DNA from 4 places in the Mesorhizobium sp. M8A.F.Ca.ET.057.01.1.1 genome. Region 4 is predicted to be linked to each of the others. Evidence: predicted binding sites of a transcription regulator. Region 4 holds the regulator's gene; each other region holds the start of a gene.
The links. Region 4 encodes LexA, which represses DNA repair genes until DNA is damaged. Its sites were predicted from a motif close to TGTTCNNNNTGTGTTCNG; they were not measured.
Positions count from the first base shown of each region.

Region 1 (4,093 bases), 3.0 Mb from region 4:
CGGAGAGCACACCGGTGGCGCCGCCCTTGGTCGCCAGCCAGGCATCGGCCAGGGCCGAGAAGGCGCCAGTGGCGTGCGGCGCCAGTTGCTCGCCGGCCTCGGTTAGCTCTATCTGCCTTGTTTTTCTTATGAAAAGCAGGCGTTCCTGCGCGTTCTTCCAGCACCTTGATCTGATAGCTCGCCGCCGACTGGGTCATGCCGAGTTCCTCGGCCGCCTTGGTGAAGCTGCCTAGCCGCGATGCGGCTTCAAACACCCTGATGGCGCCCAAAGGCGGCAGGTCCCAGCTCATCACACATCAATCCTGTTGATGCATGATACGCGACGTTCGATTGGAAACCAAGTGCCGGCAAGCGCACACTCAAACCATCAACCGAACCCGAAAGGACATGGCATGAACACCTCCACGCGCGTCACAGTCCGTCATCCGATCCTAGACCTCTTCGTCGCTCCCTTCCGATCGCGGTCGCGCCGCCTGCTCGACCAGCGCGCACTGTCCGACCACTTCAAGCGCGACATCGGCCTGCTCGACGGCCACCCGCCTTATGGCAGTATCCGCTAGGCACGATTGGCGGAGGGAGACAGGAGAGAACAATGACCGTACCCGCGAAAGCCCTGGCGCAGAGCCGGCGAACGATCGAGTCGTATGAGGACTACGCGGTCCGTTATGAAGAGATTGTCGGACATGTCCCCCATCCGAATGACCAGGCCGCGCTCAGGCGCGCCGCGGCGGTCGCCGGGCCGGGCGGCCAAATCCTGGAGATCGGGTCCGGACCAGGCCGCGATGCGGACTTCCTGGAGGGCCTTGGTGTCGAGGTCCGGCGGACCGACGCGACGCGGCGCTTTCTCGAACTGCAGGCAGCACGCGGCAAGACAGGCGAACTGCTCGACGTGATCACAGACGAGCTTGGCGGTCCCTATGACGCGGTGGTGGCGCTTGCCGTGCTGATCCATGTGCCTCGCGACCAGATCGACCCGATTCTAGAGAAGATCGCGCGGGCGTTGCGGCCCGGCGGTGCCTTTGTCGTCTCGATGCGCGACGGCGACGGCGAAACGGGCGGCAGATATCATACAGTCGACTGGCGCAAGGACGCCTTCGCGGCGCGCATCGAGGCCGCCGGCATGGAGGTTCTCAGCCACAGCTTCCGCGTCGGCAGGAAGGAGCGGGGATGGAACACTTTTCTGGCGGTGAGGTCGTCGTGATCTGCACAGACTCCGGGAACCTTCGCCCCCGTCCTGCGCGGCTCGCATCGTCACGCGCACGGTGAGGCGCCTTGCAGGCAGCCGCGAGCTCAATCGACGGTATGGGCACGCCTCTCTTTGTTCCTGTATTGTTCTTGCCTTGGTCTGAAATCTGTGGTTGTCTTGCGTTGACGTCCCTCGCGGCCTGTTCACAAAGGCTGAGGAAAGACGGCATCGGGGGCAAAAAAATGGTGGCGCGGGTTCGTACGGTCGCTTTCCAGGGCATCGAGGCCGTGCCGGTCGACGTGCAGGTGATGATCGCGCCCGGCAAGGTCGGCATCCAGATCGTCGGCCTGCCCGACAAGGCGGTGGCCGAGAGCCGAGAGCGGGTGCAGGCGGCGCTGCACGCGTCGGGCCTGTCGATGCCATCGAAAAAGGTCACCGTTAACCTGGCGCCGGCCGATCTGCCGAAGGAAGGCAGCCACTACGATCTGCCGATCGCGCTTGGCCTGATGGCCGCCCTTGGCGCCATTCCTGGCGACATGCTGGCCGGCTATGTCGTCCTCGGCGAATTGTCGCTCGACGGCACGATTACCGCCGTGGCCGGCGCGCTGCCGGCGGCGATTGGCGCCAATGCGGAGGGCAAGGGCTTAATCTGCCCGTTCGCCTGCGGGCCGGAAGCAGCCTGGGCCGGCGCCGATTTCGATATATTGGCGCCTCGCAGCCTGATTGCCGTCGCCAATCACTTTCGCGGCACGCAGGTGCTGTCGCGGCCCGAGGCCGGCATCCGCGCCGCGCCGCGCGACCTGCCCGACCTCGCCGACATCAAGGGCCAGGAGACGGCCAAACGGGCGCTGGAAGTGGCCGCCGCCGGTGGCCACAACCTGCTGATGGTCGGTCCGCCCGGCTCTGGAAAATCGATGCTGGCGCAACGGCTGCCGTCGATCCTGCCGCCGCTGGCGCCGAAGGAGCTCCTGGAGGTCTCGATGATAGCCTCGGTGGCCGGCGAGCTCGGCGAAGGCAAGCTGACCGACCGCCGGCCATTCCGCGCGCCGCACCATTCGGCCTCGATGGCGGCGATGGTCGGCGGCGGCATGCGCGCCCGGCCGGGCGAAGTATCGCTGGCGCATCACGGCGTGCTGTTCCTCGACGAGTTCCCCGAATTCACGCCGCAGACGCTCGATGCGCTGCGCCAGCCGCTGGAGACCGGCGACTGCATGATCGCGCGTGCCAACCACCGCGTCACCTATCCGGCGCGCATCCAGCTGGTGGCGGCGATGAACCCGTGCCGCTGCGGCATGGCCGGCGAGCCGGGTTATCGTTGCATACGCGGCGAGCGTTGCCGCACCGACTATCAAGCGCGCATCTCAGGACCGCTGCTCGACCGCATCGATCTCAGGATCGAAGTGCCGGCGGTCTCGGCCAGCGACCTGATCCGGCCCGACCGGGCGGAGAAGAGTGCTGACGTTTTACTCCGCGTCGGCCGCGCGCGCACGCTCCAGCGCGAGCGCTTCGAACGGCTCGGCGTCAACAGCGCCACTACCAACGCGCATTGCGCGCCGGCTGTCATCGAGGCGATCGCCATGCCCGATGCCGCCGGCCTGTCCCTGCTCAAGGACGCCAGCGAAAAACTCGCTTTTTCCGCACGGGCCTACCACCGGGTGTTGAAAGTGGCGCGCACGCTCGCCGATCTCGACGCCAGCGAGACCGTTGGCCGCATCCATCTGGCCGAGGCGATTTCCTATCGCATGAGTGCGGAGCGCGTGGCGCAGGCGGCGTGAGCTTTCCTCCCCTCAAGGGAGCGGGGGGACGCTGCGCCAGACGATCCTTCAGGCCGATGCGCGCGCCTTCAGCTCCAGCCGCCGCCTATGCAACACCGGCTCCGTATAGCCGTTCGGCTGGCTGGTTCCCTTGAACACCAGGTCGCAGGCGGCCTGGAAGGCGATGGAATTGTCGAAATCCGGCGCCATCGGCTGGTAGAGCGGATCGCCGACATTCTGCAGATCGACGATGGCGGCCATGCGCTGCAATGAATCCCTGACCTGGATTTCCGAGCAGACCTTGTGGCGCAGCCAGTTGGCGATGTGCTGCGAGGAGATGCGCAGCGTGGCGCGGTCTTCCATCAGGCCGACATCGTTGATGTCAGGCACTTTCGAGCAGCCGACGCCCTGGTCGATCCAGCGCACGACATAGCCCAGGATGCCTTGCGAATTGTTGTCGAGTTCGCGCTGGATCTCGTCGGGCGTCCAGTTTGGCCGCACCGCCACCGGCACCGACAGGATGTCGTCGAGTTTCGCCTTCGGCCGGCTCTTCAGCGCCGCCTGGACGGCATGCACATCGACCTTGTGATAGTGCGTGGCGTGCAGCGTCGCCGCCGTCGGCGACGGCACCCAGGCGGTGTTGGCGCCGGCCCTGGGGTGGGCGATCTTCTGTTCCAGCATGGCGGCCATCAGGTCCGGCATCGCCCACATGCCCTTGCCGATCTGGGCATGACCGGCGAGTCCGCATTCGAGCCCGGTGTCGACATTCCAGGCCTCGTAGGCGGAAATCCAGGCGGCCTGCTTCATGTCGCCCTTGCGGATCATCGGGCCGGCTTCCATCGAGGTGTGGATCTCGTCGCCGGTGCGGTCGAGGAAGCCGGTGTTGATGAACACCACACGCTCGCGTGCCGCGCGGATCGCTTCCTTGAGATTGATGGTGGTGCGCCGCTCCTCGTCCATGATGCCCATCTTGATGGTGTTCTGGGCCATGCCGAGCAGCGCTTCGACACGGTGGAAGATCTCCACCGCGAAGGCGACTTCCTCCGGTCCGTGCATCTTCGGCTTCACCACATACATCGAGCCGGCGCGGGAGTTCATCCGCCGCCCTTTCGGCCCGACATCGTGCAGCGCGATCAGCGCCGTCATCGCCGCG
Region 1 covers NZ_CP034454.1:6,216,377-6,220,469, reverse strand. Annotated here, with positions in the region: partial or broken gene EJ077_RS29540 (LysR substrate-binding domain-containing protein) at 1-290, opposite strand, end outside; gene EJ077_RS29535 (hypothetical protein) at 393-560, shown strand; gene EJ077_RS29530 (class I SAM-dependent DNA methyltransferase) at 593-1,201, shown strand; gene EJ077_RS29525 (YifB family Mg chelatase-like AAA ATPase) at 1,429-2,961, shown strand; gene EJ077_RS29520 (malate synthase G) at 3,010-4,093, opposite strand, start outside.
Region 1: EJ077_RS29525 (YifB family Mg chelatase-like AAA ATPase) is a predicted target of LexA. The motif match lies at 1,320-1,337, and genes of this name have one in related genera.

Region 2 (4,093 bases), 230 kb from region 4:
GCCGGAGCGGGCGATCAGGTTCGGTTCGGCCAGCCTTCGGGCAAGGCCGCGCTCCTCCAGCGCCTTGATGGCGATATCGATCGAGACGCCATTGGACAGCAGCCGGCCGATGATCTCGCCGGTGCCGGCCGCCGGCAGCGAGCCCGGGTCGAGAGAGACATCGCGACCGCCGAAGCCGTAGGCGAAATTGGCGCTGTATTTCGCGCCCAGATCCTGACCGGCCTGGCGGTTGATCTCGACGAAGCGGACGTTGAGCTGAACCTGCTGCGACGAGGAGATATTGACCGAATTGATCACCTCCTCATTGCCGGAGAAGCGGGTGGCGATCTTGTTTGCCTTTTCGGCGGCGACCGCGTCATCAGCCTCGCCCGAAAGCACCACGCGGCCATTGGCCGAGCCGACCTTGATCTTGGCGTCCGGCACGCTGGCGCGGATGGTGCTCGCCAATTGGTCGGTGTCAAGCGTCACTTCGATGTCGATGGTGCCGACGAGCTGCTTGTTCTCGTCGAACAGCGCAATGCCGGTGGTGCCGAGATTGTTGCCCAGCACATAGAAGGATTTGTCGGTCAGCGGATTGACGTTGGCGATCTCCGGATCGCCGATGACGATCTGGTAGAAGGCCGCGCTCGTCATGATCGTCCTGGGTTTGCCCTTGGCGACCTTGATCGACGCATTTCTGGTCGACGAGACATGGACGATGTCATTGTCCGCCTTGGCCGCGCCGGCGAAGGCGAGCATGCCGCTCGCGACCAGTGAAGCCGCCATCGCCAGGGCGCGCACGAAACGCAACCGATCCGTCATTCGATATAGGGTATGCATCACCATGATCCCGTCCCGCCCGGTCCCCACCGGTCTTTACTTCTGATCCCGCGAAGGAACCTTGTATTCCTCGGCCTGCGTGCCGCGTGTCACGATCACCGTCTTGAACTTCGGCTTCTCCGGCTCCTTGACGATGGCATCGAACAGGGAGCCGGCCGCGGCCTGGGCCTTGGAAGCCACGGATCCGCCGAAGGAAGAGATGGTGGTGACGCCGTTCTTGCCGTCGCCGCCTTCGCTGGCGGAGCGCAGCGAAAGCGACAGCGTGCCGACGGTGCGGGCCAGCGCCACTTTCTGCGCGCCGTCGCTCGTCACCTCGATGGTCACGGAATTGGCCACCTGCGGCGTCGTCTGGCGCTCGTCGGCGCCCTGCCCGACGCTCAGCACCTTGGCGTCGGCGACGACGATTTCCGAGGTGATGGTCGAACCGGCCGCGCCTTGCGCGTTCTTGGCGACTTCCTGGATTTCGCCGGCATCGCGGGTCAACACGACATCGACCCGGTCGCCCGGCGTGACGAAGCCACCGACGCCGGCGATCTCGTCGGTGCGGATGGTGACCGCCCGCATTCCGGGCGTCAGCATATTGGACAGCGTAGCGCGGCCGTTCGGTCCCGACAGCTTGGTCAACAGCACCGGCTCGTTGACCTCGATCGCCGACAGCACGACCCGGCCACCCTCGCCGAGCAACCCGTCGATGGTTGCAAAGGCGCCCTGCGGCAGGGAATCCTGCGGCCACGGGATTTCGCTGAGCTTGGTGCGATCGAGCTCCATGCCATAACGCAACGGCGCGGTCGCCACCACGATCGTCTTGAATTCGATCCTGGGGGCGGCCGGAGCGGCGATCGAGGCCGTCTTCTCCTGGGCATCGGCCTTGGCCTGGCTCTTGACCCAGAAATCCGCGGCAAAGATCGAGATCGCGCCGAACACGGCGGCGATGCCGATCATCGTTATGGCCTTGCCCCTCACACCTAAACCCCTGACGCCCGCAGTTTCTTGTTATGTTGGGCTCACGCTAGTCCGCATTGTTAAAGAATCAGGAATCTTGTGCGGTGGCATTCGACCTATTTCCGCCCGCTTGGTTATCGAATGGTTTTAGGGTAAGAGGGGTTAAATCCGCGAACGTAACAGGAACCTCCGTCGCCTGGCGCCGAAAAGCGTGGCAGTATCGACGGGTGATTCGCAGCACCGGACCCTATGGTTGGCATGGACGACAACAACGATCTCTTCGGCAACATGGACAAGCAGCCGCAGCCGGTTCGCACCCCGGCGCGCCCAGCGGATCCGCTGGTGCAAGCGGCCGCCAGGCGCCCGGCCGCGGCCAAGGATGGCAGCGAGGGTTACAGCGCCGCCGACATCGAGGTGCTCGAAGGCCTGGAGCCGGTGCGCCGCCGGCCGGGCATGTATATCGGCGGCACCGACGACAAGGCGATGCACCATCTGTTCGCCGAGGTCATCGACAACTCGATGGACGAAGCGGTTGCCGGCCACGCCACCTTCATCGATGTCGAGCTTTCGGCCGACGGCTATCTCACGGTCACCGACAATGGCCGTGGCATCCCGGTCGATCCGCATCCGAAATTCAAGAAGCCTGCGCTCGAAGTGATCATGACGACGCTGCATTCGGGCGGCAAGTTCGATTCCAAGGTCTATGAGACCTCCGGTGGCCTGCACGGCGTCGGCGTTTCCGTGGTCAACGCCCTGTCGGACCATCTCGAGGTCGAAGTCGCGCGTGGCCGCCAGCTTTATCGCCAACGCTTTTCACGTGGCATTCCGGTAAGCGGTCTGGAGCACCTCGGCGAAGTGCACAACCGCCGCGGCACCAGGACGCGTTTCCATCCCGACGAGCAGATCTTCGGCAAGGGCGCGGCCTTCGAGCCGGCGCGGCTCTACCGCATGACACGCTCGAAGGCCTATCTGTTCGGCGGCGTCGAAATCCGCTGGACCTGCGATCCTTCCCTCATCAAGGAAAAGGATCAGACGCCGGCCAAGGCGGAATTCCATTTTCCCGGTGGCCTCAAGGATTATCTGAAAGCGTCGCTCGGCGACGAATTCCAGGTGACGCGCGAAATCTTCGCCGGCAAGAGCGACAGGCAAGGCGGCCATGGCTCGCTCGAATGGGCAGTCACCTGGTTCGGCGGCGACGGCTTCATCAATTCCTACTGCAACACCATTCCAACCGGTGAAGGCGGCACGCACGAGGCCGGCTTCCGCAACGTGCTGACGCGCGGCCTGCGCGCCTATGCCGACCTCGTCGGCAACAAGCGCGCCTCGATCGTCACTTCGGAAGATGTCATGATCTCGGCCGCCGGCATGCTGTCGGTGTTCATCCGCGAGCCGGAATTCGTCGGCCAGACCAAGGACAGGCTGGCGACGATCGAAGCGATACGCATCGTCGAGACCGCGATCCGCGACCCGTTCGACCATTGGCTGGCCGACAATCCGCAGGAAGCCTCGAAGCTGCTCGACTGGGTGATCGCGCGCGCCGACGAACGGGTGCGCCGCCGCCAGGAAAAAGAGGTGTCGCGCAAGAGCGCGGTGCGCAAGCTGCGCTTGCCGGGCAAGCTCGCCGACTGCACGCAGAACGCGGCGGCAGGTGCCGAACTCTTCATCGTCGAAGGCGATTCGGCCGGTGGCTCGGCCAAGCAGGCGCGCGACCGTGCCAGCCAGGCCGTCTTGCCGCTGCGCGGAAAAATCCTCAACGTCGCCAGCGCCGGCAATGACAAGCTGGCCGCCAACCAGCAGATATCGGACCTGATCCAGGCGCTTGGCTGCGGCACCCGGTCAAAATATCGCGACGAGGATTTGCGCTACGATCGCGTGATCATCATGACCGACGCCGACGTCGACGGCGCCCACATTGCTTCGCTGCTGATCACCTTTTTCTACCAGGAGATGCCGGCACTGGTACGCGGCGGCCATCTCTATCTGGCGGTGCCGCCGCTTTACTCGATCAGGCAAGGCGGCAAGGTCGCCTATGCCCGCGACGACGCGCACAAGGACGAGCTTCTGCGCACCGAATTCACCGGGCGCGGCAAGGTCGAGCTCGGCCGCTTCAAGGGCCTGGGCGAAATGATGGCCTCGCAGCTCAAGGAGACCACCATGGACCCGAGGAAGCGCACGCTGCTCCGGGTCGATGTGATCGACGCCGAGGCGGCGACCAAGGATGCGGTCGATGCACTGATGGGCACCAAGCCAGAAGCCCGCTTCCGCTTCATCCAGGAACGCGCCGAATTCGCCGAGACGGAAGTGCTGGATATCTAGCCGCTGGCGAGCTTAG
Region 2 covers NZ_CP034454.1:2,977,205-2,981,297, reverse strand. Annotated here, with positions in the region: gene EJ077_RS13925 (type II and III secretion system protein family protein) at 1-765, opposite strand, end outside; gene cpaB (Flp pilus assembly protein CpaB) at 856-1,782, opposite strand; gene parE (DNA topoisomerase IV subunit B) at 2,020-4,077, shown strand.
Region 2: parE (DNA topoisomerase IV subunit B) is a predicted target of LexA. The motif match lies at 1,932-1,949, and genes of this name have one in related genera.

Region 3 (4,093 bases), 1.1 Mb from region 4:
GCCCGGTAGCGCTTGCTGCTGTCGCCGCCGGCGGCAAGGGCTGCGAAGGAATCGCGAAGGAACTTGGTGTTGCGGTTGTAAAGCACCTGCAGTGCGGCAACGGCCTTTTCGGCATTGTCGAAGCTTTGCCGGCCAAAAGGCTCGGGCATGACGACTGATTCGATGGCTTGGGGGTAGATTCGCTTTTCCATGGCTCAATATAGAGACTTGGACGGGCGGTTGGGAGGGGGCTCGCCGCCGAAGGCGCTCAAAGCGCCATTTTTCTTCAACCCCGCTGCAGGCTGACCAGCAGCACGAACCCGACGCCGGACTTTCGGAGCGCCGGCGCCTCGATGGTCGAGCCGGCATCGGCGCGCATCATCGGCACCGCCAGGACCGGAGCAGCCAGGAGCACCAGAATAAGCGCCGCCCGCGGCAGGAGCCGGAGGGTCTTGGCGAGATTGGCGGCGATGCGGTTCATGATGTCTGTGCTTTTCTTTTCGAGGTCTGGTTCTCTGTTTCAGTGGCGAAGGCTGGTCGGGCAAGCGAGGTGGCACATTCTGGCGGCTTCGTCCCAGGAGCGGGGGGAACGGGCCGCTTCGGCGACAAGGATGGCGAAGAACATCCCAAACAGGCTCATCAGCAGGCAGACGATGGTGAAGCGGCGAGCAAGCATTGGGTCCGTGTCTCCTTCAACACGCAGGAGAATGCCCTGACGCCTCTGAACCGGCTCTGATGCCGGCGTTCATCTGCGGTTCAAATTGATTGACGGGCTCTGATCAGGCTGTCGCCGGCCTGTACGGCCATCGAGGGCCACGGTCTGCGCGTCGATAAAACGAAAACGGGACCCGCCGGGCCCCGTTTTGAGATCACAAGGAGATGGACGCTTAGAGCTTGTGCCAGGTCTGGCTCTTGCAGATCAGTCCGCCGAGCACGCAACCGCTCATCTTGAGCGAGGTACCCGACAATGTCGCCTTGCCGGAATAGGTCTTGTCGTTTGCCGGATCGGTGATGTTGCCGGTATATTTGTTGTCGCCGGCCGCCTTGAGCGAGCCGATGGTCTTGCCGGCATATTTACCGGACTTGAGCGTGATGGAGAATGAACCGCCGCCTGAAATGGCCGCGGTGTCGCCTGCCTGCGTTTTCCAGTTGCCCTCGATCGGATCGGCCCATGCCGCGCCGCTCAGCATCAAAGTGGCCGCCAGGGCCAGGCTCACTTTTCGAAACATGTCTTCCTCCGTTTGGATGGCCGGCCGGATGCTCCGCCTCGCCGGACTGCCGCTTACGCAAACGTAAGCTAGTCCAGCTTCCGTCAAAACAAAAGCGGTGCCGCAACGGAAGACTTCGGCATTTTGAAAGCGCCTGAATTCACCCTGCCGGGACGGAAATGAAAACGATCGCCCCGTCGTGTTTGTTTCCCGTGGTTAGCGGAGTGTTGATCGCGGCCCCGAAAATTTTCGTCAAATTTGGCGAAAACCAGCCGAATTGCTGGGTTCGTATCCTTAACGAATTTCTGTGTTTACCTCTTGTTTTAGCTTTGTTTTCCTCAAATTAAGCACGCCATTTAACGACGGATTCAAGCCTGCGCGGCATTCTCGAAAGCATCGAAAGAGCGCCCCGGACAAGACAAACGGAGGCAGCTCTCGGGAGCCAGACAGGGGACTAAAATGGCACGTTTTGAAATGCTTGAAGCAGGCTTCGGCGCCATGGGGGCAACTGCCCAGGCCGACATTCTTTTCGAACTGGGCATGATGTATGCGACCGGCCGCGATTGCGAGACCGATGTCGTTGCCGCCCACAAATGGTTCAACATCGCCGCCATCAAGGGTTCGGCCCGCGCCGCGGAACTGCGCTCGGAACTCTCGGCGGCCATGTCGAAGGTCGAGATCGCCAAGGCGCTGCGCGAAGCCCGCGAATGGATGACCATGCACTGAGTTCCGCCAGACGGGGACGCTCCGGCCAAGACCGCTAAAAGACGGTCGCGCCAACAGGGACAAGGCTGCGCAGACAGCCAGGCCACCGGCCAACAACAAAAGAATGCGGCAGGCCGACAGGTCCAAGCCGCGCGACCATGATCCCGAAGTTGAATCGGGGCTTCGGCAACATCATGGCCAACAGGAAGACAGGGAAGGTGGGTTGGGTCACAGCGCGGGGGCGCCGGGGAAACAGCCTGACAGGCAAAAAGCCACGACCAGCCGGAACAAGGCTGGCGTGGCTTTTTGCGTGGATGAGACCGCGCAGGCCCAATCGAGCGGCGCCAATGCGCCTAGACAGGCCCGGTGAAGGATGAAATTGTCCCGCCTCTCTGGAAGAAGCGCGGCCGGGGCGGCCGCGCGTGAGTGGAGGAGTTCTATTGTCATGAAAAAAATGGGTATTTTGAGCGCGGCCATTTTCGGCCTGATGATGAGCGCGCCCGTCGCGTTCGCCGACGACATCACCGTCTCGGTGGTTGGCCCGATGACCGGACAGCTCGCGACCATCGGCGATCAGTTCAAACAGGGCGCAAAGGCCGCGGCCGATGCCATCAATGCCGCGGGCGGCGTCAACGGCTCGATGATCAAGCTCGACATCGAGGACGACCAGTGCGACCCCAAGCAGGCCGTTTCGGTCGCCAACCGCATCATTGCCAACGGCGTCAAGTTCATCGACGGTCATGCCTGCTCGGGTTCGAGCATTCCGGCCTCGGCCGTCTATGCCGAAGCCGGTGCGCTGATGATGAGCCCGGCGTCTTCGAACCCGGTGCTGACCGACGCTGCGGCCAAGTCCGGCTGGCCGACGATCATGCGCCTCTATACGCGTGACGACGCACAGGGCGCCTTCATCGGCCCGTGGATTGCCAAGAAGTATGCCGGCAAGAATGTGGTCATCCTGCACGACAAGAGCGCCTACGGTCAGGGCGTGGCTGACGCCGTCAGGGCAACCATGAATACCGGTGGCCTCAAGGAAGTCTACTATGACGCCATCAACCCCGGCGAGAAGGACTATTCGGCGCTTGTCACCAAGCTGAAGGATCTCAAGGCCGATGTCGTCTATTTCGGCGGCTACCATCCTGAGGCTGGCCTGATCCTGCGTCAGTCGGCCGAACAGAACCTGAAGTTCCAGCTGATCATGCCGGACTCGATCGCCTCGCCGGAGTTCTGGCAGGTTGCCGGCCCGGCCGGCGAAGGCACCATGTTCGTGTTCCCGTCGGATCCGCAGGCAAAGCCGGAAGCCAAGGCGGCCGTCGAGAAGATCAAGGCCGGCGGCTTCGTGCCGGAAGGTTTCACGCTGTTTTCCTACGCCGTGGTCCAGGCTTTCGCCGAAGGCATCAAGCGTGCCGGCAGCGACGATCCGGCCAAGGTTGCCGAAGCGTTGAAGAACGGCACGCCGATCAGCACCGTTGTCGGCGACGTCACCTTCGACGAGAAGGGCGACCTCAAGAATGCCAGCTACGACATCAACCAGTGGCATGACGGCAAGTACGCCCCGATCGCGCAGTAATCGCTCCGACGATCGGATAGTCCAAGGAAATGGCCGGGTTCGTCCCGGCCATTTCTGTTTGCGGTCCGCGATGCGCTCCGTCTATCGGCCGGTGGTGGCGGTCGACGCGCTCTGGTCCTCGATGAACCGCACCAGCACCGCCCCGTCGGTGACCTGTGACCCTTCCCCGGCGATCTCGGCGATCACACCGTCATGCGGGGCGGCGATGGTGTGCTCCATCTTCATCGCTTCGAGGATCAGCAGAATTTGCCCCTTGGTCACGGCGTCCCCTTTCGCCACGCGCACAAGCTTGACGAGACCCGGCATCGGCGCGCGCAGGCTGGCGGAGGCGGCAGCGGCTTCATCGCTCCTGGCCAGCGGATCCGGCACGGTGAAAGTATAGCCGACAGCGCCTTCGAACACGGTGATGTGGCCAGGCCAGCGGGCGAGGCGGGGAACGGCCCGAAGGTCATGCGAATTGGTGCTGTCATACGGCGCATCGAGAGCCACCTGAAAGCGTCCGTCCGGCCGCATTGAAACCTTGGCCAGGATGGCCTCGTCGCCGAACTTCAGCCGCATGCGCCGCGCCACGCCGTGGAAATGCGCATAGCCGGCAAGCGACGACCAGGGGTCGTCCGACGATGGCAATGCTCCG
Region 3 covers NZ_CP034454.1:4,275,947-4,280,039, reverse strand. Annotated here, with positions in the region: gene EJ077_RS20520 (AMP nucleosidase) at 1-149, opposite strand, end outside; gene EJ077_RS20515 (hypothetical protein) at 266-460, opposite strand; gene EJ077_RS20510 (hypothetical protein) at 500-655, opposite strand; gene EJ077_RS20505 (DUF2147 domain-containing protein) at 867-1,208, opposite strand; gene EJ077_RS20500 (sel1 repeat family protein) at 1,647-1,913, shown strand; gene EJ077_RS20495 (branched-chain amino acid ABC transporter substrate-binding protein) at 2,338-3,459, shown strand; gene EJ077_RS20490 (acetyl/propionyl/methylcrotonyl-CoA carboxylase subunit alpha) at 3,541-4,093, opposite strand, start outside.
Region 3: EJ077_RS20500 (sel1 repeat family protein) is a predicted target of LexA. The motif match lies at 1,507-1,524, and genes of this name have one in related genera.

Region 4 (4,093 bases):
GCACGCCTTTTTTCAGGCATCGAAAATGCCCGCGAAGCCATCGCCGACCACATCAGGGGCAGCATTGGTGGCGCCGAAGGCGAGATCGCGGCGGCGCTGATCGTCGGCGTGCGCGCCGGCATTCCCGATGAAATCAACGAAGCGATGCGGCGTACCGGCATCTATCACATCATCTCGATTTCCGGATTGCATATGGCGCTGGTCGCCGGCACCATCATGGGTCTGCTGCGCGGTGCCTTCGCGCTGTTTCCAGACTTTTCCGCGCGCCGGCCGGTGAAGAAATATGCTGCCGCCGCCGCACTTTTCTCGATCGCCGCCTATCTCGTCATTTCCGGGGTCGTCGTAGCGGCAGAACGCAGCTTCATCATGTTGGCGGTGATGCTGATCGCCGTCTTGTTCGATCGCGCGGCGCTCACCATGCGCAACCTGGCGATCTCGGCGATCGCCGTCATCCTGGTTTCCCCGCACGAGGTCGTCGGCCCGAGCTTCCAGATGTCGTTCGCGGCAACAGCGGCCCTGGTTGGCGCCTATGCCGGCTGGGCGGACCACCATGCGGGCAAGACGAAGCCACCGCCGCCGAAGCGATCCCTTCCCGGGTTCCTGATGCGAAAATTCCTGCTGGCGACAGGTGGATTGGCCATGACGTCCATCATCGCCGGTAGCGCGACGGCGCTGTTCGCCATCTGGCATTTCCAGCGGGTGTCGCCGCTCAGCCTGTTCGCCAATCTGGCCGTCATGCCGATCGTGTCGCTGGTCGTCATGCCTTTTGCGGTCCTCAGTTCGCTGGCGATGCCCTTCGGTGCCGACGGTCCGTTTCTCTACGTGATGGGTAAAGGCCTGACAGCGATGATCGCCGTATCGTCATGGATATCGGAGCGCTCGCCAATCGATGGGGTAGGGCTGATCTCGCAGCAATCCGTGCTGCTGGTGGCCGTCGCGCTGGTCATCGCGACGATGGCGACGACCTGGCTGCGGCTCGCGGCGCTGCCATTCGCACTTGCCGGTCTGTTGACTGTGTCGGACATACGCACGCCCGATGTGCTGATCTCGGAAGACGCGCGGCTGGTCGCCCTGCCGATCGGCAATGGCGAACTGGCCGTCAACCGGGAACGTCCGAACGAATTCGCAGCCGACAACTGGAAACGCGCTCTGATCTCCGAAACAATCGTCAAACCGGAAATGTTCGACAAGGCGGACGGGCAATTCGATATTGCCGCTCCCACCGACCTGCCGCAGGGATCGCCGTTCTATTGCCGCGAAGGCCTTTGCCTTGCCAGGCACCCTTCCGGCGCGATCGTAGCCTATGTCGAGGATCGCAAGAACACCTGGAAAGCCTGCGCTTTCGCCGACCTGATCGTCGTCAATGATGCGACCGCCTATGACGCCTGCCACAATCCGCTGGTTCTCGTCGTCACGAAACGGCAACTCGCCCGCAAGGGAAGTGCTGCCGTCTTCTTCGATCCCCAGTCGGCTACAACTCCGGCTGCGATCGAATTCGCTGTCGAGGGACCATACCGGCCCTGGCACGAGCAGCGAAAATTCTCACGCGAGGCGAGGGGGCTGCCGCCCTATAAAAAGCCCGACAAGTCCGATGGCAAACCGTCTCAGTAGCGCCTGATCAGCCCGACAAGCTTGCCTTGTACCTTGACCCGGTCCGGCCCGAAAATGCGCGTTTCATAGGCGGGATTGGCGGCTTCGAGCGCGATCGAGGCGCCTTTACGGCGGAACCGCTTCAGCGTCGCTTCCTCCTCGTCGACCAGCGCCACGATGATTTCGCCCGGACTTGCCGTATCGGCATTGCGGATGATGACCGTGTCGCCGTCGAAGATACCGGCCTCGATCATCGAGTCGCCCTTGACCTCCAGCGCATAGTGCTCGCCGCCCATGATCATATCCGGCGGCACCGAGATCGAATGGGTCTGATGCTGGATGGCATCGATCGGCACACCGGCGGCGATACGGCCCATGACCGGGATGGACACGGCTGAAACCGCATCGTCGTCATTGCCGGCGGCAGGCAGGCGCGAAGGGGCCGTCACGGGCTTGAGCTGGCGGCCAAGATTGTTTTGACCAAGGCTGCCCTGGATGACGCTTGGCGAGAATTTCTTCGCCGCGTTCAGGCCGGGCGCGATCGAATCCGGAAGCCGCAGCACTTCCAGCGCACGCGCCCGATTGGGTAGCCGGCGAATGAAGCCGCGTTCCTCCAGCGCCGTGATCAGGCGATGAATCCCGGATTTGGAGGCAAGATCGAGCGCTTCCTTCATCTCGTCGAAGGAGGGCGGTATCCCGCTTTCCTTGAGCCGTTCGTGGATAAACATCAGCAGTTCATGTTGCTTGCGTGTCAGCATGGCGGCCCCCAAGGCATTGAACGAAGGTCTGAACCGGAATCGAAAAAACAAACCCAGAACAAACACTATCTGTTCCAGTTGTGTTCCGCAACCGTTTAAAGTTTAATGAAGTTGTTAAGGCGTCTGAAGTTTTTTGTCCGTGACCGCGCGCCGAAACCGACCTTTTCCGCCATCGGCAGGCTCATTGAAATCGTTATGGTTAATAGGCTGTGGCCCATCCTCTGCCCAGACTTGGCATCAGCCATTTCGGAAGGCTTTTGCCGGTCGGATCGTATAGTTTATCGGTCCGCTACTCGCGGAACGAAACGAAACCAAAACGCCAACGACTGGTGGCCTCGGGGCTGCGATGGACCCAGGCGTCCGGCCCCCTGCGACCAGCGCGTGCGAATAGGTGTCGCGGAAGCGCCGAAGTCATCCCGAACCCGCTTTCAAGCTGCCGGCGCGGGCGGCGTATTTGGTAGCGCCGCTGTCTTCGCTGTGGACATAGACGTGCAGGGTGTAGCCGATATGGGCCGCCATCAGTGCCTTGGCCCGCTCGACGTCACGATCGAGTGCCGCTTCCATAATCGCGGTATGATGTTCGATCGCAATCGCTTCGCGCAGTGCCTCCATCGCCTCTTCGTAGCCATCCTTGAGGCCGGCCGCGGCCCGCAATGTCGGCGCCAGACCAAGAAAACGATGATGCCGCCGCAGTTGATCCGAGATCGTCGAGCGGAAACGCAGCAGCCAATCGCATGTGGCGGCGCTCAGCAACGCCGCATGGAAAGCCTCGTGATTCTCGTCCCATTTGTCGACGGCCGCATCCGAGGGATCGTCGACCGCGGTCTTGCAACGGGAGAGCCGGTAGTGGGCGGTGACCACGGCATCCTCCCACTCCTTGCCGCCTTTCTCCATCGATTCGAGGAACAGCGGGATCTCGACCACCATCCTGGCGCGCGCCAGGTCCTCCAGTTCGGCTCGCGACACCGGAGCCACGGTAAAACCGCGGTTGCTGATGGCGGTGACCAGGCGTTCGGCCTCGAGCCGCGACAAGGCTTCGCGTAACGGCGTCCAGCCGACGCCATAGGTCCCTCGTAGCGCACTCAGCTTCAGCGGGGCGCCGGGCATGAGGCGCGTGGTCAGGATATCGCGCCGCAACAGCTGATAGGCTGCCTCCGTCTTTGTGGAGCTCGTTTTGTCCTGCATCGCGGTCCGTCCAGCGTCGGGCCTGCGAAAATTATATATGAAGTTGGGTCATGGCAAGAATTATATATAATGTTTGACACGCAGCGAGGGACTGACCATGATCGCTGCAAGTGCGGCCCGATGGGCGGCACCAATCAAATCTGGGAGGAAATGATGTTGAAGTCGAAATCTGCTTGGCTGTCGGGATTGGCCCTGGCAGGGGCATTGATCATCAGCGCCGGCAGCGCCGCCGCCGACCAGATACGCGTCGGCATTGCCAATTTCGGCGAGCATCCCCAGCTCAACGCCGCCATAGCCGGCTTCAAGAAGGCGCTGACGGACAATGGCTTCGTCGAGGGCAAGGACGTCGTCTACACGGAAAGCCATACCAATTTCGATGCATCGCTGGTGCCGCAGATGATTGCCAAGCTGCAGGCCGAGCAGCCCAAGCTGATCTACACCATCACCACGCCGGTCTCGCAGATCGCCAAGAAGGCGCTCGCCGGTTCCGGCATTCCGATCGTCTTTGCCGCCGTCACCGATCCAGTGGCGGCCAAGCTGGTGCCGTCGTGGGACGCCGG
Region 4 covers NZ_CP034454.1:3,202,748-3,206,840, forward strand. Annotated here, with positions in the region: gene EJ077_RS14955 (ComEC/Rec2 family competence protein) at 1-1,611, shown strand, start outside; gene lexA (transcriptional repressor LexA) at 1,605-2,348, opposite strand; gene EJ077_RS14965 (GntR family transcriptional regulator) at 2,760-3,533, opposite strand; gene EJ077_RS14970 (ABC transporter substrate-binding protein) at 3,687-4,093, shown strand, end outside.